Regions from separate parts of the Paenibacillus sp. JCM 18996 genome, predicted to be linked through region 1. Evidence: predicted binding sites of a transcription regulator. Region 1 holds the regulator's gene; the other holds the start of a gene.
What was found. The regulator LexA, encoded in region 1, represses DNA repair genes until DNA is damaged. The targets are predictions, from matches to a motif close to CGAACATATGTTCG.
Positions count from the first base shown of each region.

Region 2: a site for LexA is predicted at 4,524-4,537, ahead of recA (recombinase RecA). Genes of this name have one in related genera too.

Region 1 covers NZ_AP043884.1:1,308,927-1,325,107, forward strand. The annotation lists gene rnz (ribonuclease Z) at 1-425, opposite strand, end outside; gene metH (methionine synthase) at 809-4,255, opposite strand; gene ACZ5N7_RS06445 (1,2-dihydroxy-3-keto-5-methylthiopentene dioxygenase) at 4,456-4,998, shown strand; gene ACZ5N7_RS06450 (HAD family hydrolase) at 5,167-5,961, opposite strand; gene ACZ5N7_RS06455 (hypothetical protein) at 5,984-6,490, opposite strand; gene ACZ5N7_RS06460 (DUF896 domain-containing protein) at 6,544-6,741, opposite strand; gene ACZ5N7_RS06465 (GNAT family N-acetyltransferase) at 7,126-7,569, opposite strand; gene ACZ5N7_RS06470 (LysM peptidoglycan-binding domain-containing protein) at 7,675-8,139, opposite strand; gene lexA (transcriptional repressor LexA) at 8,288-8,908, shown strand; gene glnA (type I glutamate--ammonia ligase) at 9,270-10,598, opposite strand; gene ACZ5N7_RS06485 (MerR family transcriptional regulator) at 10,688-11,098, opposite strand; gene ACZ5N7_RS06490 (methionine gamma-lyase family protein) at 11,180-12,400, opposite strand; gene hflX (GTPase HflX) at 12,458-13,741, opposite strand; gene ACZ5N7_RS06500 (AAA family ATPase) at 13,800-14,774, opposite strand; gene ACZ5N7_RS06505 (SDR family oxidoreductase) at 15,167-16,036, shown strand; gene ACZ5N7_RS06510 (alpha/beta hydrolase) at 16,132-16,181, opposite strand, start outside.
Region 2 covers NZ_AP043884.1:871,191-887,371, forward strand. The annotation lists gene ACZ5N7_RS04225 (RodZ domain-containing protein) at 1-136, shown strand, start outside; gene ACZ5N7_RS04230 (hypothetical protein) at 221-394, shown strand; gene ACZ5N7_RS04235 (YajQ family cyclic di-GMP-binding protein) at 489-980, shown strand; gene rimO (30S ribosomal protein S12 methylthiotransferase RimO) at 1,101-2,429, shown strand; gene pgsA (CDP-diacylglycerol--glycerol-3-phosphate 3-phosphatidyltransferase) at 2,426-3,004, shown strand; gene ACZ5N7_RS04250 (competence/damage-inducible protein A) at 3,050-4,291, shown strand; gene recA (recombinase RecA) at 4,610-5,665, shown strand; gene ACZ5N7_RS04260 (RecX family transcriptional regulator) at 5,727-6,386, shown strand; gene rny (ribonuclease Y) at 6,635-8,164, shown strand; gene ACZ5N7_RS04270 (TIGR00282 family metallophosphoesterase) at 8,329-9,123, shown strand; gene ACZ5N7_RS04275 (stage V sporulation protein S) at 9,231-9,491, shown strand; gene ACZ5N7_RS04280 (dipeptidase) at 9,633-10,574, shown strand; gene ACZ5N7_RS04285 (2-oxoacid:acceptor oxidoreductase subunit alpha) at 10,916-12,652, shown strand; gene ACZ5N7_RS04290 (2-oxoacid:ferredoxin oxidoreductase subunit beta) at 12,654-13,520, shown strand; gene ACZ5N7_RS04295 (phosphate propanoyltransferase) at 13,643-14,212, shown strand; gene ACZ5N7_RS04300 (FUSC family protein) at 14,303-15,367, shown strand; gene ACZ5N7_RS04305 (spinster family MFS transporter) at 15,446-16,181, shown strand, end outside.

The DNA.
Region 1 (16,181 bases):
CGGTGCTCGAGCCTGGCAATTTCCACCCGGATATCCTTGTCCGCAAAAAGTGTACCCTCCGACTCATATTCAATTACATTCACCGTGTAGCTTAAGTGAGACTCGGAGACGGACATCGCCGTATCAATAAAGCTGCGGATCCCCTGCGGACCATACAAGGTCAAAGGGGTGTCCCCTCCCTGGTAAGACCGGCTGGAAAGCAGCCCGGGCAGTCCGAAAATATGGTCTCCATGGAGATGGGAAATAAATATCTTTTCCAGTTTGCTTAATTTGAGGGGCGAACCCAAAATTTGGTGCTGGGTGCCTTCCCCGCAGTCAAACAGCCACAGGCTTCCCCGTTCGGCGGACAAATCCAGCGCTATGGAGGTGACGTTGCGTTTGCGGGTCGGCATTCCCGCTCCGGTTCCCAGAAAATACAGTTCCATAACCGATTGCTCCTTTATATCCAAATCATGATCGGAATCATGCCTTATTCGTTCAGACGAAAGCATGTTCTCATCCTAATGGATTTGGAATAACATGTCAAACGGCGAAAAAAGCGCAGATGGCTTCATTGCACAGAATCGTGAAACCACATCGCTCCGAGCTAAGCATAACGGCCTCCAGCCGCTGTTGAAATTGAGTTCCTTGATTAGATTCAATGGCGGGAACTCAATTTCAAAGGCGGACGTTCCACTCTTCCGACCGTTATGCCAGCCCTCCGCTGGAACTTTCACGAAAATTGCTGATGAAAAACATCTCCGCTTTCCGGTTTCTAAAACAACTGAAATGATAACATCTGCGTTTTTTTCATGAGCGCGGGCGGGAACTATACCTTCTCGACGTTGAAATAGCGCGCCTCCGGATGGGAGAACACAATGGCCGACACCGAAGCTTCCGGTTCCATCATGCTGCCCTCGGTCAGCTCCACGCCGATATCCTGCGGCCTCAGCAGCCCGAACAGCTGGAATTGGTCGTCCAGGTTAGGGCATGCCGGATAGCCGAACGAAAAACGCTGGCCGCGGTATTTGGCCCCGAAGCGTTCCTTCATCGTCATATCCGCAGGATCCGGGAACCCCCACACATCGCGCATCATCTCATGGATACGCTCGGCAAAGGCCTCGGCCGTTTCCAAGGCGGTGGCCTGCAGGACGTGGGACCTCAAGTAATCGCCCTTGTCCCTCCACGCCTCGGCACGCTCGCGGATGGAATGGCCTGCCGTGACAACGAAGAAGCCTATATAATCCATTACTCCGCTTTCGACGGATTTTAAATAATCTGCCAGGCACAGGTATGGCTCCGTGTTCTGGCGGGGGAAATCGAAAGTTTGCAGCACTTTCGTCCGATCGTCCGGATCGTACACCAGGATCCGGTCCCCGCTCGATTGGGCGGGGAAGAAACGGTACACTCCCTGAGCTTTGATGATTCCATCGCGCATCGCCTCCGACAGGACTCCGTCCACCGTCTCTTTTAGCGAAATTGCCTTCTGATCGTTTTCCGCCAGCAGCTGATCCACCTTGCCCTTCAGCCCAAGGTGATGGCCGAGCAGCGTCTGCATATTAATGTAAGGTATGATATGCGAAATCGGATAGTCCCTCAGCACATGGCGCTGTAGATCAGGGGGAACTTGCACCGGAAGCGTCCGGTCGACAGGAGAGGTTTTCACCCTTGTCAGCGCAGGCAGCGCAGGTTCTTCTCTCTTCCCGGATTCCATGACATCCGATTCCTTCAATTCCCTTAATTCTTGTACGAGCCTGAGGCGGTGCTGCGGATCGGTTAACCGGTTGGCGATATCCAGACCGTCCATGGCGTCTTTGGCGTAAAGAACCAAACCGTCGTACTCGGGAGAGATTCTCGTTTTGGTAAACTTCCGTGTCAATGCCGCGCCGCCAACCATAATTGGCACATCAATGCCCGCAGTTTTCAAATCCTGTGCCGTGATAACCATCTGCTGCGCAGATTTAACGAGCAGGCCAGATAATCCTATCGCATCCGGCTTCTCTCTGCGGAACGCTTCGATCAACTGCTCGGGCGGCACTTTGATTCCCAGGTTGATGATCTGGTAGCCGTTGTTGGAGAGGATAATCTCCACCAGATTTTTACCGATATCATGCACGTCGCCTTTGACTGTGGCCAGCAGTATTTTTCCTTTGACGGCACTCTCGTTCTTCTCCATAAAAGGCTCCAGATAAGCCACCGACGCTTTCATAACCTCCGCGCTCTGCAGCACCTCGGCGACAATAAGCTCGTTGTTGTTGAACAGGCGGCCTACCTCTTCCATCCCTTTCATCAGCGGGCCGTTGATCACCTCAAGCGGAGAATACTTCTTTAAAGCTTCGTCCAGGTCGGGCAGGAGGCCTTCCTTTGTTCCTTCCACGACATAGGCAGCAAGCCTCTCCTCTAATGTGAGGTTGGATACTTTCTCGGTTTTCTCCACCTTTTTGGTGCGGAAATGGGCGACAAACCCGGCCAAAGTATCGTCATTGGTTTCATAGATCAATTTTTCCGCCAGCGTTCTTTCTTCCTCAGGGATCGAAGCGTACCTCTCGAGGGTTTCCGTATTGACGATCGCATAGTCCAGCCCCGCTTTGGTGCAGTGATACAAGTACACGGCGTTCAGCACTTCCCTTCCGGCAGGCGGAAGCCCGAAAGAAACGTTGCTTAAGCCCAGGATCGTCTGGCATTCCGGCAGCGCTTCTTTGATCAGACGGATTCCTTCGATCGTTTCCTCCGCAGATCCGATATACTGCTGATCCCCTGTCCCTACAGGAAATACGAGAGGGTCAAAAATGATCGCGGACGATTTGAGTCCGTACTTGTTCACCAACAGGTCGTGCGACCGCTTGGCTACTTCCAGTTTATCCTGCCGCGTGATGGCCTGGCCCCTCTCATCAATCGTGCCGACGACAACCGAGGCTCCGTATTTGTGAAGAAGGGGAACCACTTTTACGAATTTCTCTTCACCGTCCTCCAGGTTGATAGAGTTAACTATGGCCCGGCCCTGCGAGTATTTTAAGCCAAGCTCGATGACTTTTTCGTCCGTGGAATCGATCATCAGCGGTACTTTCACCTTTTTCACCACCAACTCGAGAAAAAGCTTCATATCCGCCGCTTCGTCCCTGTCCGGGTCCTGAAGACAAATGTCGACTACCTGTGCTCCTCCTTTTACCTGGGCACGGGCAATTTCGGACGCTTCCTCATATTTTCCTTCAGCGACAAGCCGTTTGAATTTGCGGGAACCCAGAACATTCGTTCTTTCCCCCACCATGTACGGCCTGTTTTCAGGCTCGATGTACACCGTCTCAATGCCTGACACTGCTGTAGGATGGGATCCCGTTTGAGGCCGCGGTTTATATTCTTTTAACGTTTCGGCCAGCGTACGGATATGGTCCGGTGTCGTTCCGCAGCAGCCGCCGGCGATGTTAAGCCAACCCTGCTCGGCAAATCCTGCCAGCTTCTTGGCCAGCGATTCGGGCGACTCGTGATAATGGCCGTTCTCATCCGGCAAGCCCGCGTTTGGATAGCAGCTGACAGCAGTGCCGGCAATATCCGACAGAGTGCGGATGTGGTCGCGCATAAATTCAGGGCCTGTAGCGCAGTTCAAACCGATCGATATCGGGTTCAAATGCTCCAGCGAGATGTAAAAGGACTCGATATTCTGTCCGGCCAGCGTTGTGCCCATCGGCTCGATCGTACCGGAGATCATAACCGGCAGCGTCTTTCCCGCAGCTTCAAAAGCTTTGCGCACTCCAATCGAGCCTGCCTTGACATTCAGGGTATCCTGGGAGGTTTCAAGCAGAATAGCATCCACTCCGGCCTCGATAAGAGCAGCCGTCTGTTCATAGTAGCTGTCCGCGAGCTCGTCAAAAGTAACCCCGCCGGTGACGGACAATGTCTTTGTAGTCGGCCCCAACGCTCCGGCTACATAACGCGGCCATTCCGGCGTCGAGAATTTATCGGCTGCCTCTACCGCAAGCCTGGCTGCCGCAAGATTAATCTCTCTGGCCCGATCCTGCAGGCCATATTCGGCCAATACTATGCTTGTCGCTCCGAAAGTATTGGTTTCAATGATATCAGAACCTGCGGCAAAATAGGCCTCATGTATTTTGGATATGACATCCGGACGGGTAAGCACCAGCATTTCGTTGCAGCCATCCAGCTCTTCACCGCCGAAATCCGCTTCCGTCAGGTTTTCCTGCTGAATCATGGTGCCCATGGCGCCGTCCAGTATGAGAATTTTCTTCTGCAGCTGCTCTTGTAACGCCAGTTTTGCCATTGCGCTTCTCTCCTTCAACGTTCTCTATATCTGGTCAAGCTCTGTTCGTGCCTGATATTTAGCTAATAGTGTAACAGATTGACCGTCCCGTGAAAAGAATGAAAACTCCAAAGTGACAGCTCCTAAGCATCGACAGTGGAGCGAATTTTGAATATAATAGCGTTAGATTGTTTAACTCTACTCGAAAGAGGGAATTAGCCATGGCTGAGATACGGATTCGCAATACTAATGAAAGAATCCAAGGAGAAGAGCAGGTGAAAGCATTCCTGGATCAACAGGAAGTGCTGTACGAGCATTGGAATCCGGGCAAGCTTTCCGCAGAGCTGCAAGAGAAGTTCGTACTGACCGATGAGGAAAAGGCGGCGATTCTTTCCACCTATAAGGAAGAAATCGAAGACCTCGCAAGCCGCCGGGGTTACCTTACTTGGGATGTTATCGCCTTATCCGACGCCACTCCGAATCTTGATGAACTGTTGAAAAAATTCGAACAGGTGCATACCCATACGGAGGACGAAGTACGCGCCATCACCGCGGGTAAAGGAATCTTTATTATTAAAGGGACAGACGATGTCGGCTATTTCGATGTAGAGCTTGAAGCGGGAGATGTAATTTCCGTACCGGAAGCCAAGCCTCATTTCTTCACTTTAATGGAGAACCGCCAAATCGTTGCCGTCCGCCTGTTTATTGAAACCGAAGGCTGGATCGCCCACCCGTACGAAGATGCTTCCTTCCAAAAGGCCTGATTACAGTAAATGATCCCTAAAAAATGCCGTGACTTAAATCATGCCTAAAAAACTTGTTCTTCAAATTATCCCAAAAAACCTGTACCGCACGGAAAGCGTGAGGCACAGGTTTTTTTATGTTGCAGGATGTTCAGCTGTCTGAAGGATTAAGTCGAATGCGTCTTTCTTTCAGGAAATTGCGCGGATCAATTCGCTGATTTCCCTCAGATTGGTTATTGTATAGGAGGCCTCAAACTCCTCCGGCTTAGCTGCTGCGTGGCGGTTCACCCACATGTTTCTCATTCCGGCGCTGTTTGATCCGAGAATGTCCGTCGTCAGCTTGTCTCCGATCATGATTCCTTCATCCGGCTCTATAGCAAGAAGCTTTAGCGCGTGCTGAAAGATGGAAACGGCAGGCTTGCCTTCCCCGAATTCACCCGAAATTACAATATGGTCAAAATATGACGCAAGCTTCGGTATGCCGGCGATCTTCTCTTTTTGCAAGTCGGGAGAGCCGTTGGTCAGCAACAGCAGACGATAATCGCGCTTCAACTCGTCCAATACCGCAAAAGTTTCCTCATACACAATCGGTCTGGCTCTGCGCTCCGCCGGAAACTTGTCCGCCAGAACGGCGCCGAGCTCCCTGTCTTCGATCCCCAGCCGCATCAAGCCTCTCGTCCACGATTCCACTCTATAGGAAGGAGCCAGCTCCTGCAGTTTGCGGAAATTTTCATTCTCTCCCTCGCTAAACCGCGCCCACAGAGCTTCAAAAGGGTTAATCCCAATCATTTTGGTGAAAGGAAAGGTTTCAAAAGACTCATACAGCGCTCTCGCTTCGGCTCTTACCGCCTCTTCCAGCTTCTCCGGATCAACGCCGACGCGTCTTGCCGCTTCCTGGCACGTCGCTTGGAAAGCTTCGTTCACACTGCGCTCGTCCCACAATAACGTGTCGTCCAAATCAAACAAAATTGCCTTAATGGTCATACGGTTCCCCTCTTTGTATGGATTATTGCTCCACCGGGATTGAGTTGCGGTCAGCGAACTCTTTAACGGATGGCGTTATGGCATCTATGTCAATCCGATGGAATAAGCGGGAGAAAATCCAAGGAGCTTTGTTGGAAGTGAAGGAAAAGGAGACTTCCTTTCCGGTCATCCGAATCGACTTGATCTGCTCCGCAGGAATGGTTCTTTCCCCGCCAAACCTGCGGGAGGAAATCTGCCTGGTTCCAATTCTCAAATAAGGCCTTCTCATGAAATAAACAATGAAAGCGAGTACGACATATAAGCCCGCCGTTACTAGGTACATCGGGTCTTTTCCGTAGAACTGCGGGAACATTGCCAAGCTTAATATGCCGATGGCCAACAGAAATAGGGCCAGCACCCAGCTTCGGCCCCGGTAAGTGAGCTGATCTTCAACGCTCGTCCCATTGATCAGCGCTGTTCCCTGCTTTTTTCTTTTCGCGTTCACGTTTTTTGTATTTTTGCGAACCATTCTCTCCCATTTGCGAGACATCGGTTAACCCCTCATTCATCTGTGTTATTTCAACTGCAAGACAATCAAACGTGCTATGGCTTCTCCGGGTCGTCCTCAATGAATTCAATGTTCTCCAGCTGATCCTTCACGGAAGACTTAATCGCTTCAATATAACGTTTGCGCAGCCCGTTTCTTTCATCAATTTCTTCTTCGGTCAATCCGACTGTCTTGGCTTTGCGGGCCAGCTCATTAATTCGATCTATATAAGGGATATTGCTGTCACCTTTCATGCTTGTCTCCTCTCGAAGTGATTCGTTATGTTCTTTACTTCTTTATAACTTTGCCATGGTAAGGGGTTCATGTCAAGATGGACTAAACAAGCCCAATTATTTAAAATGATAAGAAGAATGTCTTGCGAAAAACGTCTAGCTGCAATCGTTCCGTTTCCGGATACGTTACCACAGTAAACGCACCATTTACAGCAGTTCCTCCCACTGCACAGCGCGCTGCCCTCGGATTTATATTTTCTTATCTTTGGGCTGTTAAATCTTATTGTTTATTTTTAGGTCAAAAGCAAACCGCCTTCCTGAAAAGGCGGTCAATTGACTATCGTCCATCTTTCACTCGACATAGTTCATACGACAACGTTCATCCAACATGGTAAAATCAAGCACTCATAAATCCATACTCATTTGATCAGTTCTTTTGAATCCGATATTCTCATAGAGGCTTCGAGCATCATGGCTTGCAAGCAACCGAACCGTCTTGATTTCCTGTTTGCGAAACCAATCTATAACCGCTTGAGTCAAGTTGCGTGCATACCCTTTACGCCTATGATCTGGACAGACATACACATCTCCGATAAAAGCATATTTTTGTTCACGATAAAAGCAATATGGCATATCGTCCTTGATAAAAGCTCCTGCACAAGCAACAATTTGTCCATGAGATTCGATAACAAAGTGGCATGCAGTCCTCGATTCATACATTTGGCCATAGCGATTGATGACTTCGTCAATGAATCCGTCCATCAAAATCTGCTCCATCCCAACCTCTTGAAACATTTTCAATTTCAAATCTGCAATTTCCGGAAGTTCTGATACAGTTGCAATCCTCATTTAAACCTTCCTTCATGTGTTCAAATCGGTCAACTCATTCGCAGTATTCCGGATATTCTTATCCACCGCAAGACTCACATGTGCACCTATGCTGCTTGACAACGATCACGGCAGTAGAAGCGTTTGGCCCTCTTTCAATACGGTGCTCTTCAACCCGTTCAACTTCCTGATTTCGGAGATATAGTCGCGGATATCCTGCCTGTCCGTAACGTTCGCTCTGGCTATGCTCCACAACGTATCCCCCGGCCTTACTTCAGTGCGCTTTGTGTGATCCGCAGCGCTCAGCGTCGATGCGTAAATATTGCTGCTGGCGGAACCGCCGGCATACGCATGGACAAGCGCCCCAAACCCAAAAGCAGCGGATAAAATCGCGAGCATAAAAAGGTAACGGAATATTTTTACGAACACTCTATTGCTGTCTGCCTTATTCACGCGGGATCTCGTGCTGTCTTCTTTCATCTTCTTATTAGTAGAACCGTGGGGACCGGCATCTAAAATTCTATCTACAGTCGGTATGCCTGCTGACGAAGCCGAAGGATTATAACTCATATAACCGTATGTATTTGCCATAGTAATGACCTCCCAAACATTTGTTCTGTTATCAATTTAACACGAACGTGTGTTTGAGTCAACCTTTTTTCTCGAACTTATGTTTGTACGAACTCCGGTTCTGTGTTATACTTCAAAGTAATTATTACCATAAATGGAGTGATCGAATTTGAGCAGGATATCAAGCCGCCAGCAAGCAATACTGGAATTTATCAAGAACGAGGTCAGGGAGAAAGGATATCCACCTTCCGTTAGAGAGATCGGGGAAGCTGTCGGACTGGCCTCTTCTTCCACCGTGCACGGACATTTGGAAAGGCTGGAGAAGAAAGGGCTTATCCGCAGAGACGCCACCAAGCCAAGAGCAATTGAAATCCTCGGCGAAGAGGAGGCCAATGTTCATTTCGATCTGTCGGTTGTCCGCGTTCCGCTTATCGGTAAAGTTACGGCTGGCGTTCCCATTACCGCTACCGAGAACATCGAGGATTATTTCCCGCTTCCAAGCCATTATGTGGGCGACTATAACGTGTTCATGCTTTCCATTATCGGAGACAGTATGATCGAGGCCGGAATCCACAACGGCGACTATGTTATCGTAAGGCAGCAGCAGACCGCGAACAATGGGGATATCGTGGTTGCCATGACGGAAGAGGATGAAGCCACCGTCAAAAGATTCTACAAAGAGAAGGATTACATACGGCTTCAGCCTGAGAACTCCACCATGGCACCGATTCTGCTTCATAATATCACCATTCTTGGCAAGGTCATCGGATTATTCCGCGACATTTACTAATTCTCGCAAGCTTCCCGCCAGTCTATATTTTCATAACTATCATCAGAGCCTGTCTCAGGCGGATTCCTTTTAACCAAGAATTCCGTTCGCTGCCGACAGGCTCTTTATATTCATAAGACAAATCCTCTATACTCTCGAAAACAGCATTTGAACCGGGGCGGCACTGTTTACATAGGCACATTCGCCCTTTGAATGCGCTACACTTCAAATAGACTAATTAAACCTATAGCCGTCAGTAAGAAATAGCCGCGGTGTTAGCAGTACTTTTGACACTATTTTCATTAGTGCTGCCTAAGCAGCATGAGAGTCTTTAAAAAAGCCCGCCAACCGGAATCGGCTGACAGGCTTCTTGCCCTCTATTTTAGTACAAGCTCATGTATTGATCTCGTTCCCATTGATGGACCTGGGTGCGATACATATCCCATTCGATTTCCTTCAATTCATACAAATGCGTGAGAGCATGCTCGCCCAGTGCATCGCAGATGACCTCGTCGCGGATCAATTCATCAAGCGCAACCTTCAGGTCAAGCGGCAGGCTTGGAATACCTTGATCTTCCCGCTCGTCGTCCGTCATGACGTAGATATTGCGGTCCGTTGGAGCAGGCAGCTGCATTTTATGCTGAATGCCGTCCAATCCGGCCCTCAGCATAACGGCAAGTGCCAGATAAGGGTTTGCGGCGGGATCCGGATTACGCACTTCGATACGTGTGCTCAATCCGCGGGAGGCCGGAATACGGATCATCGGACTGCGGTTGCTCGCCGACCACGCCACATAACAAGGAGCCTCGTAACCTGGCACCAGTCGCTTATACGAATTAACCGTTGGGTTGGTCACTGCCGCAAACGCTCTAGCGTGCTTCAGAATTCCCGCCATATACTGTCTTGCCGTTGTGCTTAAGCCGAGCTTGTCTTTCTCGTCGTAAAACGCGTTCTCACCGTCAATGAACAAGGACTGATGGCAGTGCATGCCTGACCCGTTCACTCCGTACAGCGGTTTTGGCATAAAGGAAGCGTGCAGCCCGTGCTGCCTTGCAATCGTCTTTACAACGAGCTTGAAGGTTTGAATCTGGTCAGCCGCCTTAACGGCGTCTGCGTATTTAAAATCGATCTCATGCTGGCCCGGTGCCACCTCATGGTGGGAGGCTTCGATCTCAAAGCCCATTTCCTCCAGAGTCAGCACAATCTCTCGGCGGCAGTTTTCGCCCAGATCCGTCGGCGCCAGGTCGAAATATCCGCCTTGGTCGTTCAATTCCGTGGTAGGATTGCCTTTCTCGTCTGTTTTGAACAAGAAAAATTCCGGCTCCGGACCCACATTCATAGCCGTATAGCCCATATCCTCAGCTTCCTTAAGCGCACGCTTCAGAATACCGCGCGGGTCACCTGGAAACGGGCGGCCGTCCGGAAGGTAAATGTCGCAGATAAGTCTTGCCACACGGTCTTCCGTCACCCAAGGGAACACGACCCAGCTGTCCAAATCGGGATACAAGTACATATCCGACTCTTCGATGCGGACATACCCCTCGATGGATGAACCGTCGAACATCATCTTGTTGTCCAGAGCTTTCTCCAGCTGGCTGAGCGGAATTTCCACGTTCTTGATCGTACCCAGCAAATCCGTGAACTGCAGCCGGATAAACCTCACGTTCTGTTCTTTGGCGGCCTTGAGAATGTCTTCTTTTGTGTAACCCATTAGCTTCTCCTCCTAGCACTATTAGAAAATAACAATCGCCTAAATAAGCAAGATACCATTACCTAATCATAACAGACTTGACCGAAATTTTAACGCTTAAAAAATCGGCTGAGCTCTCCCTGGATAATCGATACCTGACCCGGGCGCCTGTCTCCCATCAGCTGCTGTTTCAACATCTTGTGCAGCTGGGTTTCGGACAATTCCTTACGCTTGACTTCGGTTTGCTCCGTTATGATCGTTGCGTCCTCGGAATCTTTGGACACCGGCAGAAGAACCTGTTTAATCCCGGCGATATTGACCCCTTTTTCGATCAAATCCTTGATTTCAAGCAATCTCTGGACGTCGTTGAACGAATACAGCCGCTGGTTGCCGGACGTTCTTGCCGGAATGACCAGCTCATGCTGCTCATAATAGCGGATCTGCCTTGCCGTCAAGTCTGTAAGCTTCATTACGATGCCGATTGGAAACAATGCCATATTGCGCCTGATCTCATCAGTCATGACCATCACTCCTGTACAATGTCAATCTACTCTCTATTGTATCCGGAACGACATAAAAGTGTCAATCTGTGTAAGGTTTGATTACAGTAATTGGTTGTTTATCATATTCTGAATGGCCGATAAAACACCGAGCTTACAGTGGGAGTAAGTTAGACCTCCCTGCATGTATGCGATATAAGGCTCCCGAATCGGGGCGTCGGCGGACAGCTCCAGGCTGCCTCCCTGAATGAACGTTCCCGCAGCCATGATCACCGGATGCTCATATCCTGGCATGTCCCATGGCTCAGGCACGACATGCGAATCGACCGCGGCCGCCTGCTGGATTCCTTGCACAAAAGCGATCAAATGCTCCGCACAGGTAAATTGGACAGCTTGTATCAAATCAGTCCTTTCGCCGTTCCAATGCGGGCGGGTCGTAAAGCCCAGCTGCTCGAACATGGCGGCTGCAAAAACAGACCCTTTCACCGCCTGTCCGACCAAATGCGGAGCGAGGAACAACCCCTGGTAGATCGATCTTGCCGTTCCCAGCATCGCGCCTACTTCCCCGCCGATGCCCGGCGCGGTCAGCCGGTAAGACGCCAGCTCCACAGCATCTCGCTTGCCGGCGATATAACCTCCCGTGGCTGCCAAGCCTCCGCCAGGATTTTTAATCAGCGATCCGGCGATGAGATCGACCCCTGCTTCGGTGGGCTCCATCGTTTCAGTGAATTCTCCGTAGCAGTTGTCAACGAACACCACCACGTCCGGACTGAGGCTTTTGACAAAAGCGGCCATTTCGCCTATTTCCCGCACCGTAAAGGAAGGCCTCCAGTCATACCCCCGCGAGCGCTGAATGCCAACCACCTTGGTGCGCGGCGTCAGCTTGGCGCGGATGCCTTCCCAATCCGGCTTGCCGTCCGGCAGCAGTGCCGCCTCGTCGTAGGCGATTCCCCAATCCTGGAGCGAACCAGTACCGTCTCCCGGCTTCCCGATCACTTTATGCAGCGTATCATACGGTTTGCCCGTTATGTACAGCAGCCCGTCTCCCGGCCTAAGCAACCCGAACAGCGCCGTACCTATCGTATGCGTGCCCGATACAAAGTGCGGCCTGACCAAAGCCGCTTCTGCGCCGAACACTTCCGCATACACAAGGTCGAGTACTTCCCGGCCTCTGTCGTTATAACCATAGCCTGTCGAGCCGCCAAAGTGGTAATCGCTTACTTTATGCTTCTGAAAAGCGCGTATCACCTTCCATTGATTATGGTCTACGATCCGGTCAATGTCTTTCAATCTTGGTTCAATCAGCGTCTCAGAAGTTTCCATCAGCGCCGTAATGCGTTCGCTAAACAATACATCCTACACTCCTCTGTCTTTACACGGTCACTGTTCAAACGGCTCGATTAAATGACCGGCCTTTTCATAATCCTGCTTGTCAATGCGGACTTTAAACACCATCTCTTCTCCGTCCACTCCGCTTTCCAGCACGTCCCCGACCCGGTACACCACCGAGATGGCGTCGCCTTTGTCGGCTGGAATACGGAATGTCTTCGTGCCGCCCATCAGCTTATCCTGGATAAATTCCTTCAGCTTCTCCAAATCCGAATCGGAATAAGCGGAAATTTTGAGAAACAGCCCGTCTGTATAAAGCATGTCCGACTGTCCGGGAGAAATCAGGTCGATTTTGTTGAAAACCGTAATTTTCTCCTTATCGTCGGCCCCCAACTCTTCCAGCACCTCGTGCACCACCTTCATCTGTTCCTCTTTCATCGGAGAAGAGCTGTCCACTACCAGCAGCACCAGATCCGCTTCAAGCACCTCTTCCAATGTAGCGCGGAACGAGGCCACGAGATCGTGGGGAAGGTTCTGGATGAAGCCGACCGTATCGGTCAGAACGATCTCTTTGCCGCTCGGAAGCTGCATGCTGCGTGAGGTGGGATCCAATGTGGCAAACAGCTGGTTCTCGATATAGACGTCCGCGTCGGTCAGCTGTTTAAGCAGCGTGGACTTGCCCGCATTCGTGTATCCGACCAGCGCCACCTGGAATATGCCCGATTTCTTTCTGCGTTCCCTGTGAAGATTGCGGTGCTTGACGACCTCTTCCAGCTGCCGCTTCAAATCGCTGATCCGGTTGCGGATATGGCGGCGGTCCGTCTCGAGCTTGCTTTCCCCGGGACCTCTTGTGCCGATGCCCCCTCCCAGCCTCGACAGGTTTTTCCCATGGCCGGACAAGCGGGGCAGCAGGTAGCTGTGCTGGGCCAGCTCAACCTGGATGATCCCCTCCCGTGTTTTGGCCCTTCCGGCGAATATGTCCAGAATCAACTGCGTCCGGTCAATAATTTTCACATCCAAAGCTTCTTCCAGATTGCGCACCTGGGCTCCGGACAGCTCCTGATCGAATATGGCCGTGTTCGCGTCGAGCTCGTCGATCAACGCTTTGAGCTCCTGGACTTTGCCTTTGCCGATAAACCATTTGGAATCCGCCGTTTCCCGGTTCTGAGTAATCGTGGTCAGCACCGTTACCCCCGCGGTCTCGGCCAATTGGACAAGCTCATCCAGTGAATATTCCAGCTGGGAGGCTTTTCGCTTATCTTCCTGCGTGACCAAACTAATCAGAATGGCGCGGTCATTGCTTTCTTTCTGCACTTCATGTGAATTCGGTCTCATGGCACATCTCCTGTAAGGTCTGATCGTTATTGATCTTTCTGAACGAACCTCACCCCTATTATCTATCAAATGAGGGTCTTTTTTCAAATTTCATGTCCTCCGGACGGATCGTCATTAAATCCTGGCGGCTCGGAGTGACGCGCAAATTCAACAGCCGCACGGCTTGGGCCCGCATCGACTTCTCGATGATATTTCTCACATAACGCGCGTTGCTGAAGCAGTACGCCTCGTCTTTCTCGCTCATCAGGTGAAGGCGCAGCTTTTGCTCGGTCAGCGGGCTGAAGGTGTATTCACGGTCCTTTAGCATCAATCCGGCGATCTGCATCAGCTGGTCCACAGTGTAATCGGGAAAATCGATCTGGATGGGAAAACGGGAAGGCATGCCCGGATTCATCGAGAGAAAATATTCCATCTCCTCAGAGTAACCGGCCAAAATAAGAATAAACTGGTTTTTGTTGTCCTCCATCGCTTTGACCAGCGTGTCGATCGCTTCTTTGCCGAAATCCTTTTCCCCGCCGCGGGCCAGGCTGTAAGCTTCATCGATGAAAAGAATGCCGCCGATCGCTTTTTTCACGAGTTCGCGGGTTTTCAAGGCCGTGTGCCCGATATATTCCCCTACCAGATCCGCCCGTTCCACTTCTATCAAATGGCCTTTGCTCAGCACGCCCATCGTCTGGAACAGCTTCCCCATGATGCGCGCAACGGTGGTTTTGCCGGTTCCCGGATTGCCTTTGAACACCATATGATATACTTGCGTGTTAGTCTGAAGCCCCGCATCCTCACGGAATTGACCGATCTGCAGAAGTGCGTAAATCTCGTAGACTAGGTCCTTGACGTTATCCAAACCGATCATACGGTCAAGCTCTTTGAGTATCTCCCCTAAAGCACCCTGCTCTGCAAAAGCTCTCCCCGCGCCTATTGATGCTGGACCGGCAGCGGCCGAACCTGCCGGTTCTCCGTTTCGCAGCACGATATTAATTTGCCTGGATCTTTTTAACGCATTGGCGCTGTCGGTCATCACAACTTCGTTCATTGCTTCTCACCTCACTGTAAGGTGATATCAATATACGCAGGAGCCCAGAAGAGGGTGAATTATATTTTTGCGGCGCCACTTCATATGCGAATTGCTGTATCTGCTGTTCAGTGTAATCTTCCCCGTTTAGCACGAGTCCGGCAGGATTGCCCTTTCCGGCTTTGGGGCTGAATGCTTCGTAATGCCGGACATTTTCCTCCATAAGATCCAATCTCCCTCCCGTGAAACGACCAATGGTCCATGATCCTTTTATTATCGTTATTTCCTGCCGGCTCGTCTACAGTTATTGTTTAAACGGGTAGCATGAAGGGTAACAAATAGATGGACATCGCATAGATTTACCGCGTAAGGAGAGTATATTTAAGCGACTTATGCCTAAGGAGGAATTGAACATGTCGAATAGTTCCAGCAATGAACAGACCAATCCCCCGCAGCATCAAAACCGGCAGCCAGGGATTGAATCGCAAATGCATCCCCAGCCCGAATTCGAAGACAGAGCTTATAAGCCTGCAGGTAAATTACAGCAAAAAGTGGCCCTGATCACCGGAGGAGACAGCGGGATTGGCCGCGCGGTAGCCGTTGCATACGCCAAAGAAGGCGCCGATATCGCCATCGTCTACCTGAATGAGAACAAAGACGCCGAGGAAACGAAGCAGCAGGTGGAGCAGGAGGGCAGAAGATGCCTGCTCATTTCAGGCGATATCGGTGAGGAAACTTTCTGCAAGCAGGCGGTGGAGCAGACGGTCCAGGAACTGGGAGGCCTGCATATCCTGGTCAACAACGCGGCCGAGCAGCATCCGCAAAAAAGCTTGGAAGACATCAGCGCCGAACAGCTGGAGCGGACGTTCCGCACCAATATTTTCGCAATGTTCCACTTGACCAAAGCCGCCCTGCCCCACCTGAAAAAAGGCAGCGCCATCATAAATACCGCGTCGATCACAGCCTACAAAGGCAATCCGATGCTAGTCGATTACTCCTCCACTAAAGGAGCGATCGTGTCCTTTACCCGTTCCCTGTCGCAGCAGCTGGTCGAACAAGGCATCCGTGTAAACGGTGTGGCTCCCGGACCAATTTGGACGCCGCTCATTCCGTCGACATTCACGGAAGAACAGGTGGCGAAATTCGGCTCCGACACACCGATGAAACGCCCGGGACAGCCGGAGGAGCTTGCCCCCGCCTATGTATTCCTGGCCTGCGACGACTCTTCTTATATGTCAGGCCAAATACTGCATATCAACGGCGGACAAATCATCAACGGTTAACCGCCTGCCAAGTAACGTTTTCTGTACCCTAACAAAAAACCTGATGGAACCGCACCGATTCAGCGGTTTTTCGTCAGGTTATTTTGTGGCGCCTCTTATTCCATTTCCAGGAAGCTTCCGATCCTTCCAAACAGCTCTTCCGTCT
Region 2 (16,181 bases), 440 kb from region 1:
CAAAACCTGGGAAGTCGAAGGTTCTGCTTTTCTTAATGTGGGTAAGGCGAACGCTGTGCAGATTACCGTGAACGGAACCCCGTTGAATATGGGAGAAAGCCCAAATCCAAGAAGGTTCCAGTTAAATCTGCAGTAATCAGCTCAAGGCATAATTTCCGCCTACCCTGGTTATACTAAGGAATGACCTGAACTATTCTTCGGAAAAGCGAGGTTAATGCGTATGACCGCTGGTTGGATCGTTACCGGACTGGGAGTCATCGTCAGCCTGATCGGTTGGTACTTGACTCCCGGCGCATGGGGCTATGGGATTTTCGGCTTCGGCCTGGCGCACATTGTGCTCGGGATTATGGAGATTTTCCGCGATACTTCCGTGCAGCGTGCGGACATAATTTAAGCAAGAAGGCATCAGCTTCGGCAGTGATGCTTTTTTTCTTGTTTTAAGCCTGTTATAATCCAGAATATTAAGGACATTAGAGAGGAGCGGAACGATGAGTACCGAGAATTCTTTTGATATCGCGTCGAAAATGGACATGCAGGAGTTGAACAACGCCATTCAGCAGGCGGAGAAGGAAATTGCCACACGATTTGACTTTAAGGGCAGCAAAAGCAGCATCGCATTGGAGAAGGAGGAGCTTGTCGTCGTTTCCGACGATGACTTCAAGCTTCAGAACGTGCTGGATATTCTTTATTCCAAGATGTCGAAACGGGGCATTTCCCTCAAAAATTTGGACCTTGGCAAGATTGAACCGGCCGCGTCGTCCACAGTGAAGCAGAGAATCAAGCTAAAGCAGGGAATCGATCAGGAAAATGCCAAGAAGATCAATAATCTGATCCGGGATTCCAAACTTAAGGTAAAAAGCCAAATCCAAGGAGACCAGATCAGGGTGTCCGGCAAAAGCAAAGACGATCTCCAGCAAGTGATAGCTTTGCTCAGAAAGGCGGATATTCCGCTGGAATTGCAGTTCCTGAATCTTAGATAAGCGATATCCGACGCCCTGTCAGCCTGCGCCGGCAAAGGTGTTCACGTTTTTGACACCCCTGCGAGGCATAGTTTATACTGGATAAGAATTGTAATGGGCCGATGATGGAGGATTTAAAAAATGACAGAAAAAGTGAAGGTTGTCACATTGGGGTGCGAGAAGAACCTGGTGGACTCCGAAATTATGTCCGGTTTGGTCAATGAACGCGGTTACACCTTGGTCGAGGACAAAGAAGAAGCCACCGTGATTATCGTCAATACGTGCGGTTTCATAGACGCCGCCAAAGAGGAATCGGTCAATACGATTCTGGATATGGCGGATTTGAAGCAGACGGCGAGCCTCAAGGCTTTGATCGTCTCCGGCTGCCTGACCCAAAGGTACAAGCAGGAATTGATGCAGGAAATGCCCGAGATAGACGGGATCGTGGGCACGGGTGATTTTGACAAGATAAACGATATTATCGATAAAGCCTTGGCCGGGAAAAAACCGATGCTGGTGGGCAACCCGGTGTTTAATTATGAAGCGAAGCTTCCACGGAAGGTGGCTACTCCACGTTACACGGCTTACGTTAAGATCGCCGAAGGCTGCGACAACGCCTGCACCTTTTGTTCCATTCCCATCATGAGGGGAAGCTTCCGGAGCCGCAGCATGGAGTCTATTCTTGATGAAGTGGAGCTGCTCGCTTCCCAAGGCGTGAAAGAGATTTCCCTTATCGCCCAGGACTCCACCAACTATGGGACTGATCTGTATGACGGCTTCAAGCTCCCGGAGCTGATGAACAGAGTGAGCGAAGTGGCGGGAGTCGAATGGGTTCGGCTGCACTACGCTTATCCGGGATTTTTTACGGAAGAGTTGATCGATACTATCGCCAGTAATCCGAAGATATGCAAATATATCGACATGCCTTTGCAGCACAGCGAGGATTCCATCCTTAAGCGGATGAGAAGACCCGGCAGACAAAGAGATTCGCGCGGGCTCATAGAGAAAATTCGCGCAAGAATACCTGGCGTTTCTCTCAGAACTTCCCTTATCGTAGGATTCCCCGGGGAAACCGAGCAGGATTTTGCTAATCTGGAACAGTTCATTAAAGATGTCCAGTTTGACCGTTTGGGCGTGTTTGCCTATTCCAAAGAACAGGATACGCCTGCTTCCCGCTTGCCCGACCAGGTTCCGGATGATGTAAAAGAGTACCGCGTCAGCAAGCTGATGGAGCTGCAAAGAGAAATCGCGGGCAAGCGCAACGGGCTGCGGGTCGGCCAGGAAATCGATGTTCTGATCGAGCGCTATGACGGCCGCAACGATGTATATGTTGGACGTTCGCAATATGACGCCCCTGAAATCGACGGCGAAGTGTTTGTTTCCAAATGCAATTCCGGAATCGGCGAAATCGCGAGAGTGCGGGTGACGCATTCGTTTGAGTTTGATCTTTCCGGGGAGGCTGTTTCATGAATTTGGCCAACCGGATTACCGTAGCGAGGATCTTTCTGGTCCCTATCATCATGTTCTTTCTGCTGGTAAAGCTGAAAACTCCAGTAATCCATTTCCATGATTTCGTTATTACCTACAACCAGATTATCGCAGCGATCATTTTCATTATTGCCGCCAGCACCGACAGTCTGGATGGATATATTGCCCGAAAGCAGAAGCTTGTTACCAATCTGGGAAAGCTGCTTGACCCGCTCGCGGATAAGCTGCTGGTTTCCGCTGTGCTGATCTCTCTTGTGGAGATGGGGAAACTGGATGCCTGGATCGCCATTGTCATAATCAGCCGCGAATTTGCGGTCACCGGGCTGCGGCAGATTGCCGTGACCGAAGGCGTGGTCATAGCGGCAAGCCAATGGGGCAAGTGGAAGACGGCAGCCCAGATTACCGCGATTATCGCGCATTTGATCAACAACTTTCCTTTTGTTTTTATCGGATTCCGCTTCGATCTGTTCGCAAGCTGGATCGCGGCAATTATTACCATTTATTCCGGTATCGATTATTTTATTAAATCGAAGCAGCTGTTGAACCAGCAAACCTGACGATTATTCGCACGGTATTTTGGATGATACGGGGAGGTTGCGGCATTGAAAGCGGAAATCATCGCCATTGGAACCGAGCTGCTGCTCGGGCAGATTCTGAATTCAAACGCTCAGTACTTATCTCAGCAGTGTGCTGACATGGGAATTGACGTTTATTTCCAGACCGTCGTGGGGGATAACGCTGCAAGATTAAAAGAAGCTTTCAGTCTGGCAGCCGGACGGGCTGATCTTGTCCTTTGCACCGGGGGGCTGGGACCCACTCAGGACGATCTGACCAAGGATGCTCTGTCGGAGCTTCTTGACCGGCCGCTGCTTGTGGATCGGACTGCCGAAGAGAGGATCGCCGGTACTTTCCGTGCCAGGGGAATACAGATGGTGGAAAGCAATATCCGGCAGGCGCACCTGCTGGCAGGCGGAGACACTCTGCCCAACGACACCGGTATGGCGGTCGGAATGGGGCTCACCCATGAAGGGACGCACTTTGTGGTGCTGCCGGGTCCGCCGAAAGAGATGAAGCCGATGTTCGAGCATTACGCTGTGCCCTGGATTCTTTCCAAAATGCCCGATTCATCGCCGCTATATTCCAAGATGCTGAAATTCGCCGGAATTGGCGAGTCCTTACTTGAGCATCAGCTGATCGATTTGATCGACGGCCAGACGGATCCTACGATCGCTCCTTATGCGAAGGAAGGCGAAGTGACTATCCGGCTGTCCTCCAAAGCGAAGAGCAGGGAGGAAGCGTTCCGCAAGATCGAATCCGTGGAAAGCGAGATTAGGAAGCGTCTTGGGGACTATATTTACGCGGAACAGGATATCTCTTTGGAGTCGGCTCTGGTCGCCCTCATGAAGCAGAAAGGCATGACTTTGGCTGCCGCCGAAAGCTGCACGGGAGGCATGGTAAGCGACATGATCACCACGGTGCCTGGCAGCTCGGAGGTGTTTAAGGGCGGGGTGGTATGCTATACCAATCAAGTGAAGCAGGGTCTGCTGAATGTGCCGCAATCCGTGCTGGACACGGCCGGAGCGGTGAGCGAGGAAACGGCACTTCGTTTGGCCGAGCAGCTGCTTCAGCTGATGGATACGGATTGGGCCGTATCCATCACCGGCGTGGCCGGACCTGCGGAATCCGAAGGCAAGCCGGTCGGGCTGGTTTATGTTGGCGTTGCCCAGCGCGGAGCGGATACAACGGTGCACAAGCTGCAGTTGTCGGGCAACCGCGAAATGATCAAGCTGCGGGCTTCAAAGAACGCGCTGTACCGGCTCTGGAGCAGGGTGAAGCAGCTTTAAATCATTGGAGCGGGATGGGAGTGTGCTAACGCGAGCCGAATCTAAGACGGGGCAAAAGCTCGGGAGCGAAAGCAGGATGTCCTAGGCAAATATCAACGCCTCAGACAGATGGTTATTTTTTCTTGCAGTGAGCCCTTGTCTAGAGTATAATGGAAAAGTAAACGGAAGCACCGTAACAAGAAGAATCCTTCTTTGTTGCGGTTTTTTTGTTTTCTTGGCACCTGCAATTTTACGAATATATGTTCGATAAAATGCTTGTAAATGTAGGTAAAAGAAGGTATGATAGTATTATAACATTGATAAAAGGAAGTGAGTGTTTTGTCAGATCGTCGCGCCGCTTTAGAAATGGCATTGCGCCAGATAGAGAAACAATTCGGTAAAGGTTCCATCATGAAGCTGGGAGAATCCGCCCACATGCAGGTAGAGACCATACCGAGCGGCTCTCTTGCCCTGGACATCGCTTTGGGAATCGGGGGATATCCAAGGGGGAGAATTATTGAAGTATATGGGCCGGAATCTTCCGGTAAGACGACAGTAGCCTTGCACGCGATTGCGGAAGTGCAGCGCGTTGGCGGACAAGCGGCATTTATCGACGCAGAACACGCTTTAGATCCACTATACGCGAGCAAACTTGGTATTAACATAGATGAACTGCTCCTTTCCCAACCGGATACCGGAGAACAGGCGTTGGAGATTGCCGAGGCCCTTGTCCGAAGCGGAGCCGTGGATATCATCGTCATTGACTCCGTCGCGGCGCTGGTGCCCAAAGCGGAAATCGAAGGCGAGATGGGAGACTCGCACGTAGGTTTACAGGCACGCCTGATGTCCCAGGCGCTGCGCAAGCTGTCAGGCGCAATCAACAAGTCGAAGACGATCGCCATTTTCATTAACCAGCTGCGGGAGAAGGTCGGGGTTATGTTTGGCAATCCGGAGACTACGCCGGGCGGAAGAGCTTTGAAGTTCTATTCCACTATTCGCCTGGACGTGCGCCGTGTCGAAACGATCAAGCAGGGCAACGATATGGTAGGAAACCGCACTCGTATCAAGGTTGTGAAGAATAAGGTGGCTCCGCCATTCAAGCAGGCCGAGATTGACATAATGTATGGCGAAGGGATTTCACGCGAAGGAAGCATTATCGATATCGGCACTGAGTTGGATATCGTTAATAAGAGCGGTGCCTGGTATTCATACGAAGGCGAACGGCTTGGGCAAGGACGCGAGAACGCGAAGCAGTTCCTCAAAGAGAACCGCCAAATATCCGAGACGATCGAGAAGAAGATCAGAGAGGTCAGCAACTTGACGGGAGGCGTTCCCGCGGGCTTCACTGCTGACGAAGAAGACGAAGATGAAGCATTGGCATTAGGCTTGGAGTAATATTGAGAACGCACCTTTAAGCTTGTAAAGGTGCGTTCGTTGTTAGTGAGGTGGTTTTCCCGTGTCTGAGGTCCCGTCTGTCGTCACCATGGTCGAAAAACAGAAGAAGAACCAGCACAGGTACAATGTTTATATTGATGGCAGCTTCTCCTTTTCCATACATGAAGATGTAATGATCAAATATAGAATATTTAAAGGTACCGAGATAAACCGGGAGCAGATGGAGGAGATGCTGCATGAAGACGAGAAGCAGCAGGCTTACGCCCAGGCTCTGCGGTACTTGGGAAGAAAGCCCCGTACGGGGTTTGAGATACGGGAGCGGTTGAAGCAAAAGGGCTTCGAGCCCGAGCTCATTGAGATTGTAATTCGCAGCTTGAAAGAGCAAAACTATGTGAATGATGCGGATTTTGCCAGAATGTGGAGCGAACACAGGATACATGAGCAAAAAAAAGGACGCAGGCTGGTACGTCAGGAACTTGAGCAAAAAGGTGTGGGGAAGGATATCATTCTCGAGACCGTCGGGCAGATCAAGGAGGAAGATGAGTACCCGCACGCTTTTCATTTAGGCTCCATGAAGTGGGAGTCGACAAGCGGCGAGCTTGTTCAGCGAAAGAGAAAAACAGCTTCTTTCCTGCTGAGACGGGGTTATCCCGTGGGAATAGTGCAGCGGGTCATAAGAGAGATCGCCGGAGGCGCCGATGAATTTGAGGAGTTCCACTAAAGCGAAATACACTTATGCGGTTTTCCATTAAAGAGCAATGCTTGACAAGCTTCTTCGACAAAAGATAAAATGTGGATGTATAATATCTTTATGTGAATTCTTTGTTACACCCCACTGGCATGGAATTCACGAAGTAAAATCGCCAATTTTTACTTTACTTGATTTATGAAAAGTTATAATTCCACGGATTAAAAAACCGAATTATCCCAAGCTAACCCCTTGGAGGAATCAACGAGGAGGTGAACAAGATGATCTACTTGATCGCTCTCGTTGTTGGTGTTCTATGCTTAGGGATTGGTTATTTTATCCGCAAATCTCTTGCCGAAGCGAAAATTTCCAGTGCCGAGAAAGCTGCCGAACAAATCTTGGAAGCAGCCAAGAAAGAGGCGGAAGCGCTGAAGAGGGAAACGGTCCTGGAAGCGAAAGACGAAGTGCACAAACTTCGTGCAGAAGCTGAAAAAGACATTCGTGAACGTCGGAACGAAACCCAACGACAAGAAAGACGATTGTTGCAAAAAGAGGAATCGCTGGATAAAAAATTAGAATCTCTTGAAAGAAAAGAAGAGCAGGTCGCCAACAAAGAGAAACGAATTGAAGAAACCCAATCGCAAATTGATGAGCTCTACAAAGCTCAAGTGACTGAGCTGGAAAGAATCTCAGCTTTGACTATGGAAGACGCCAAAGAGATTATCCTGACCAATGTGGAGCAGGAAGTCAGACATGAGACCGCCCAGCTGATTAAGGAAATCGAGCAGCAGGCGAAGGAAGAAGCTGATAAGAAAGCAAGAGAAATCATCACGCTTGCTATCCAGAGGTGCGCTGCGGATCATGTAGCCGAAACTACGGTTTCAGTGGTTACTCTTCCGAACGAAGAGATGAAGGGACGGATCATCGGCCGTGAAGGCCGCAATATCCGGGCACTGGAGACGCTGACTGGAATTGACCTGATCATTGACGATACGCCCGAAGCGGTCATTCTGTCGGGATTTGACCCCATCCGGAGAGAGATTGCAAGAACCTCTCTGGAAAAGCTGGTGGCCGACGGGAGAATTCATCCTGCTCGAATTGAAGAGATGGTGGAGAAATCCCGTAAAGAGGTTGACGAGCGAATCCGGGAATACGGTGAGCAGGCAACATTCGAGACCGGTGTCCATGCATTGCATCCGGATTTGATCAAAATCCTCGGAAGACTGAAGTTCAGAACCAGCTATGGACAGAACGTGCTGAAACATTCGATGGAAGTTGCTTACTTGACTGGACTTATGGCAGGCGAGCTTGGAGAAGACGTGACATTGGCGAAACGTGCCGGGCTTCTGCATGACATCGGTAAAGCACTGGACCATGAAGTTGAAGGTTCTCACGTTGAGATCGGCGTGGAACTCGCCAAGAAATACAAAGAGCACCCAGTAGTCATTAACAGTATCGCTTCACACCATGGGGATTGCGAAGCCACATCCGTTATTGCGATGCTGGTCGGCGCAGCGGATGCATTATCCGCCGCAAGGCCGGGAGCCCGCCGTGAAACTTTGGAAACTTATATCAAGCGTCTGGAGAAGCTGGAGGAAATTTCGGAGTCGTTTGAAGGCGTCGAGAAATCCTATGCCATCCAAGCGGGACGCGAAGTGCGCGTCATGGTTCAACCTGAGAAGGTAGACGATACCGAAGCTTTCCGCCTGGCGCGCGATATTACAAAGAAAATCGAAGGCGAACTGGATTATCCTGGACACATCAAGGTTACCGTCATCCGGGAAACCCGGGCAGTTGAATATGCTAAATAATCAGATCAATCCGAAGCTTGGAATAAGGCTGCTCAGCCCCCTGTCCATGCATTCGAGATAAACGAAGAAAAGTGGCTCGATGGGGCCACTTTTCTTTTCGGTTCAGGAAATACTATAATGGGCGAATAGCGAATATTGACGGAATAGCAGGAAGGTGAATGGTTATCAGGGTTCTGTTCATTGGTGATATCGTCGGCGCCGTCGGAAGAAAAGCGTTAAAAGCGGTGCTTCCGAGGTTAAAAAGTAAGTATAATCCTCACATCGTTATTGTCAACGGAGAGAATTCAGCAAGCGGCCGCGGCATAACGCAGGCTATAGCTAAGGAGTTTTTCGATCTCGGTGTGCATGGCATAACGATGGGAAATCATACCTGGGATAATAAAAGCATTTTTGAATTTATCGAGGACGAGCAGCGATTGGTTCGCCCGGCCAATTTTCCGGCAAGAACGCCCGGCAGAGGGTTTACCACCATCACGGTAAACCAGCATGAACTCGTCATTGTCAATCTGCAAGGCAGGACGTTCCTGCCACCTCTTGATTGCCCTTTTGCGACGGCGGATACAATTCTGCAAGGGTTGAATAAGAAGCGAAAAAGCGTGTTGGTGGATTTTCACGCGGAGGCCACATCAGAAAAAATCGCTATGGGCTGGCATCTGGACGGCAGAGTATCCGCTGTTGTCGGAACACATACCCATGTACAGACCCATGATGAAAGGATTCTGCCTTCCGGGACCGCTTATGTAACGGACGTGGGAATGGTTGGTCCTCAGAACGGCATTCTCGGTATGGAAAAGACAGGAGTGCTGCAAAAATTCCGGACACAGCTGCCGGCGAGGTTTGTGGTCGATGAAGGGAGCTGGCACTTCCACGCCGTGTTGATTGATATGGATGAACAAACCGGACTGTCCCGCAGCATTCAGCTCATTCGAATGTTTGAGGACGATTTAATGTTTGAATAGTTTGGGTACGCTTGCCTGAAAGTTTTCTCTCGAAAGGAATTATTCCAGGAATTCAAGAATAGTTATGGTACTGGAATCCATCCATCATTCCTGAGGAGGTACTTTTCATGGAAGTATTAAAAGTTTCAGCAAAATCCAATCCAAACTCCGTCGCAGGTGCACTCGCCGGCGTGCTGCGTGAACGCGGCGCTGCCGAACTGCAGGCCATCGGTGCCGGTGCGCTCAATCAAGCAATTAAAGCGGTAGCTATCGCAAGAGGATTCGTAGCGCCCAGCGGAGTTGATCTGATCTGTATTCCAGCCTTTACAGATATCGTCATCGACGGGGAAGACCGGACAGCCATTAAACTCATTGTTGAGCCCAGGTAGACCTGAAGTGTAATATGGGACTTTCACATAAACTGACCTGATTGCCTTAATGGTAGTCAGGTTTGTTGTGCTTCTACGGGAGCGCGAGCAACGCATAGAAAAAGAACCGAACTTACAATGCTGTCTTAGGGGGAATACAGGATGAAAATTATAGATGCCCACTGCGATGTGCTAAGCAGAATGCTGACAAATCCACGTTGTAATTTTCTTGATGACCGATCGAACCTGGATGTAACCTTTAGCCGTTTGAAAAATATAAGCGCGCTTGTTCAGTTTTTTGCAGTGTATTTGCCTGAATCCATCCTGAATCCGAATATCAACCACGTGCTGGAAAGCGTACATATTCTGCATACAATTGCGGCCTCGCTCCCAAATGAACTTATCTTAATCCGGACAGCGAAAGATTTGAGAGAGACTGAAAAAAATAACCAAATTGGGGCTATACTGAGTTTAGAAGGAGTAGAGGGGCTAAACGGACAGGTCAGCCACCTGGAAACGCTGTACCAGCTAGGAGTCAGAGCTGTTGGATTTACGTGGAATTACGCGAACTGGGCCGCAGATGGGATTATGGAGCCCCGAAACGGCGGATTTACACTAAAAGGACGAAAATTGATCGAGACGTGCAAGCGTCTGGGAATGATCATGGATGTATCCCATATTTCCGTAGCGGGATTTTGGGAACTGGTTGAGCGCACCGACGTTCCTTTCATCGCCTCGCACTCCAACGCATATAAGCTGTGCCCTCACCCGAGAAACTTAAGGGATGACCAGATCAAGGCCATTGTCGCCACGGGAGGCAGGATCGGGATTACCTTTGTGCCAAAGTTTGCCAAGCGGGAAGGCTGTGCTTCTATCTCGGATCTGCTGAAGCATATTGACCACGTTTGCGGCCTTGGAGGCGAGTATAATGTAGGTTTCGGATCGGATTTTGACGGTACGGATCATCATGTGCGTGGACTAGAGAATGCAGGGGAGTATGAAAATTTGATCAATGCACTGCTGAAGCATTACAAGGAAGAGCAGGTGCGGTGTTTTGCTTATCTCAATTGGAGGAAATTTTTGCTCGAACGGCTGCCGGGTTGATTGCTAAATATTCACAAAATGACTATAGGTACACGATCAATGATCTCATGCCGGCATGGATTTCATCTCGAAATACTATCTTTCGATCTTTTGGAAAGTGCTTGCAATTTAGTATAGTTAAGCATAAAATTTCTTTGATGAGGCAGAGAATTTTTATTTATTCTTAACATGCGAATCTACTGGCCGCATATAGGGCGGTTTCCAATTGATTTCAGCCTGCGCTGGAAATTTTTTTGTCCATACCAGACAGAACTCGCCCGGCACCTCACCGGCATGATCTCTTTTTCTTGAATATTATTAACTATAACTTTTACTAGCGACTTTGAAGGAGTTGACTCGTAGTGATTAACCAACTTTCGTGGAAAATCGGAGGTCAGCAAGGTGAAGGGGTAGAGAGTACGGATAAAATTTTCTCGACCGCGTTGAATCGCCTTGGCTATTATTTATACGGGTATCGTCATTTTTCTTCCCGAATCAAGGGAGGACATACGAACAACAAGATTCGGATCAGCACCATGCCGATTCGTGCGATATCGGACGACCTGGACATCCTGGTCGCATTCGACCAGGAGACTATCGATTTGAACTCCCACGAGCTTCGCGTTGGCGGTGTCATAGTAGCGGACGCCAAATTCAATCCGACTGTACCGGAGGGAGTGAACGCCCGTCTGTTCCCTGTCCCGATCACAGCCATCGCGGAAGAGTTCGGTTCTTCACTGTTTAAGAACATGGCCGCGTCCGGCGCTTCCTGGGCTCTGCTCGGCCTTCCTTTGGAAGTGTTCAACAAAGCTGTTGAGGAAGAATTCGGCCGCAAAGGCGCTGCAGTAGTAGAGAAGAACCTGGCTGCAGTAAAAAAAGCCGCCGAGTTCGTATTGGAACTCACCGGCGGTCCGCTGTCCGAATTCCAATTGGCCCCTGCGGACGGCAAACAGAAGCTATTTATCATCGGGAACGATGCGATCGGTCTGGGCGCTGTAGCCGCGGGCTGCCGTTTTATGCCTGCTTACCCGATTACCCCGGCTTCCGAAATTATGGAGTACTTGATTAAAGCACTGCCTAAATTCGGCGGTACCGTTATCCAAACCGAAGATGAAATTGCAGCGGTCACTATGGCGATAGGCGCCAACTACGGCGGTGTAAGAACTTTAACCGCTTCCGCCGGCCCGGGTCTTTCCCTGATGATGGAGGCGATCGGCCTTGCAGGAATGACTGAAACGCCTGTAGTCATCGTGGACACTCAGCGCGGGGGTCCGAGCACAGGTCTGCCTACCAAGCAGGAACAATCCGATATCAACGCGATGATCTACGGTACGCACGGCGAGATTCCCAAGATCGTATTGTCGCCCAGCACCATTGAAGAATGCTTCTATGACACTATCGAAGCCTTTAATCTGGCAGAGAAATATCAATGTCCCGTTATTCTAGTAACAGACCTGCAGCTATCCTTGGGCAAACAATCCTCCGAGCTGTTCGATTACAACAGAATTACGATTGACCGCGGCAGACTGGTATCCGGCGAGCTGCCTGCCATTGAAGACAACAAATTGTTCAAGCGCTATGAGTTCAGTGAGGACGGCGTGTCGCCGCGCGTGATCCCCGGCCAGAAGAACGGTATCCACCATGTGACCGGTGTTGAGCACGATGAAGCTGGACGCCCGTCCGAGAGCCCGGTCAACCGTCAGAAAATGATGGATAAGCGTTTGGAGAAGCTTAAACATATCGAAGTAACCAATCCGATCCTGGTCGACGCTCCTCATAACAACCCTGATCTACTGGTGATCGGGATGGGTTCCACTGGCGGAACGATTGACGAAGCAAGAAAAAGACTAGCCGGCGATAATGTAACTTCGAACCATATTACCGTACGTTTGCTTCACCCGTTCCCGGCTGAGCAAATCAAGTCTTACGTCGATAAAGCCAAGAAAGTCGTCGTGGTTGAGAACAATGCTACAGGACAATTGGCGTCGTTGATTAAATTGCACACAGGCAGCCCCGATAATCTGGAAAGCCTGCTGAAATATAACGGAAATCCTTTCTTACCCGCTGAAATTCATAAAGCCTGCAAGGAGCTGATCTAATATGGCAACATTCAAAGAATTTCGTAACAATGTGAAGCCTAACTGGTGCCCCGGATGCGGAGACTTCTCCGTTCAAGCGGCGATTCAAAGAGCTGCTGCCAACGTGGGCCTGGAGCCAGAGCAGCTTGCGCTGGTATCCGGTATCGGATGCTCCGGCCGCATCTCCGGTTACATCAACGCTTACGGTTTCCACGGTGTCCATGGAAGATCCTTGCCGATTGCACAGGGGCTCAAAATGGCAAACCGTGACTTGACTGTGGTTGCCGCCGGCGGAGACGGAGACGGCTTCGCGATCGGGATGGGACACACCGTCCATTCGATCCGCCGCAACATCAATATGACTTACATCGTAATGGATAACCAAATCTATGGCTTGACCAAAGGGCAGACGTCCCCTCGAAGCAGTGTGGGCTTCAAGACGAAAAGCACGCCTGCCGGTTCGATCGAATCTGCATTAGCCCCGTTGGAAATGGCTCTTGCGGCAGGCGCTACTTTCGTAGCCCAATCCTTCTCCTCCAACTTGAAACAGCTGACTCATGTAATCGAGGAAGGAATGAAGCACAAAGGCTTCTCCCTGATCAACGTTTTCAGCCCTTGCGTTACTTTCAACAAAGTGAACACTTACGACTGGTTTAAGGAAAACATTGTTGATCTTGACGAAGTGGAAGGGTACGATTCTTCCAACCGTATTACCGCTATGACCAAGTTGATGGAAACCGGCGGCATGCTGACAGGCGTTATCTATCAGGACAAGAGCAAGCCAAGCTACGAGGAGCAGGTTGCGGGATTCAGAGATGAACCTCTGGCACAGCAGGACATTCGTCTTACACAAGATCAATTTGAAAAATTGATGGCCGAATTCAAGTAGTTCGCGTGAATTTTGCGAGGCATATGGGGTATCCCGTATGCTTTTTCTTTTGCAGTCCATTATAATCTAGGAAGAATATACAAAATGTTGAGGGATAACCATTTACCCTAGGAGGGTTCAGTATGATACAAGTTCCGATAGGCGTCTCAGCTCGCCATATTCATCTGAAGCAGCAGCATGTGGAGGCTTTATTCGGCGAAGGGTATCAATTGCATGTTCTAAAGGATCTGTCCCAACCGGGCCAATATGCCTGTGAAGAAACAGTGGAAGTCATCGGCCCAAAGGGCTCTTTTGCGAATGTGAGAATTCTTGGACCTGCCCGCCGCATTACGCAGTTTGAAATCTCCAGAACGGACGCTTTTTCCATCGGCATACACGCTCCGGTCAGAGAGTCAGGCAATATTGCAGGAACTCCCGGAATGACGATCAAAGGCCCCAAAGGCGAAATCACAATCGAAGAAGGAGTTATCGTAGCGGCGCGGCATATCCATTTCCATACAAGCGATGCCGAGAGATGGGGAATTCGGGATAAGCAGATGCTGAAGGTAAAAGCCCGCGGGGAACGCGGAGTCATTTTCGACCAAGTGTTGGCAAGGGTTTCGTATCAATTCGCTCTGGACATGCATATCGATACCGATGAAGCGAACGCAGCCGGACTGAAAACCGGAGATATCGGGGAAATTGTGGAATAACTTGAGAAATGATTGAGAAAATACTGCTTCACGGCTGACGAGTATTGTGTAAGAAGGAGTGAATAATCTGTAGAAGAAAGGAGGCTTTTCATGAAGTATCCGAACCTCTCTGACGTATTGTACTCCTTTAACCGAATATGGAAAACCTCCTTCGCAGCCGTCATCGCATGGGAAATTGCCCAACAGATCGGTTCCAAGCATCCTTTTTTTGCGCCGCTGGCGGCGATTTTATGTCTGCAAGTCACGGTGGAGGAGTCCTTGTGGAAAGGTTACCAACGGATACTGGGCGTTGTGGCCGGCGTCCTTATCTCGGAATGGACTACGAAATATGTAACAATAGGCGGTTGGAGCATCGGCCTGATCGTCTTTTTCACATTGGCTGCAGCAAAGCTTTTTAAATTCGGGAACTACGCATTCTCGCAGATTGCTGTGAGCGCCTTGCTGGTTCTCACCGTCGGACAAGGAAATAACACTTATGGTCTGGATCGTATTGTGGAAACCATTATTGGAGCGGCTGCCGCAACTTTGATCAACATGTTCGTTTTTCCCCCGGACTTTACGAAACAGGCAGCGAAATCTTTGGATCAAGCCACAGCTGACCTGGCTGAACATTTCAGGGAGCTTTCCGGGTGGATAAAGCGAGACCTGCATGCGCAAACAGGCGATAAATTGAAAGAAACGACCCGCAGGATGTATGATCACGTCGATGAAGCTACAGAGAGAACGTCGCAGGCGCTACAAGCTTTAAAATTCAGTCCCTTGCTCCGAAAAAAACGGCACCGTCTGGATCGTTATCGAGAGCAGCTGTACCAGATTCAATTGATCTATCTTCATTCATTGGAAATACAGCGTATATTGTTCGAATGGAAGCAAGCAGAAGGCATGGACAAGAAAATAATGACGGAGTGGGGGCACCGTTTTTCCAAATTTGCTGAGGTTATGGATGAATGGAAGGACAAGAAAAGTTCCAAATCTCTGTTTGATGATGAAAAGAAATTGATAGAAAAAGTTGAACTGCCGCCTTTGAGTGAGGATCAGTACAGGTACGCGTTAAATGAGGAAGCACACCAATTGTTGAAGCACCTGCTGCCTGCACCCGATCCGGACTCCGATGAATTATATCCGGTTACGCAGGAAATATTCCAAAAATCGTGAATGTGGAAAAAAACACATGGAACTGCATAAGTGCTGTACAATAGGTAAAAAGAGGATTTTATCGCGGGAGGAATACCTTTGAAGCTGGGACGGCTGTTCACTTTATTTTTACTGCTTAATATCGTTAATTATTTGGACCGCAACATCACGTCGGGCGTGCTGCCGCTGTTAAAGGAGCATTTTCACGCAACGGATATCGCACTTGGCGCTCTTGGCACGGCCTTTATGCTCAGTTATTCCGTTACGGCGCTTCCTTTCGGCATATGGTCTGATCGTTGGAAACCTAACAAAGTGGCCGCGATCGGCGTAGCAGTATGGAGCGTTGCCACGATGCTGTCTGCATTCGCTTGGTCGATGAGCTCTTTATTTGCGTTTCGCGCGCTTGTCGGAGTTGGGGAAGCGGCTTATGTGGCTACGGCCAGCACGATTTTGTCCGGGCATTTCCCTAAAAACCGAAGGTCCTTTATTCTCGGACTGTTTAATCTCGGAATGCCGATCGGCGGGGCGGCAGGGGTCGTCCTGGGCGGTATGGTCGGAGTCTCGGCGGGCTGGCAAACCGCTTTCGCGCTGGTAGGGCTGCCCGGTCTGTTCTTGGCCATTCTCACCTGGCGTCTGCAGTTGGAGCCTCAGGCTGGCAGCATGGCAGCTTCCGGCAAAGCCGGAGTGCGGCTGGGACTGCCGGCCGTAGCCTCGCTTTTGCGCAACCCCGCCTATGTATGCGCTTGTCTGGGATACGCCGGTATCAGCTTCGCGTTCGGCGCTATTGTCCTGTTTGCCCCATCGCTGTTTGAGCGCAGTTTCGGATATACGGTTG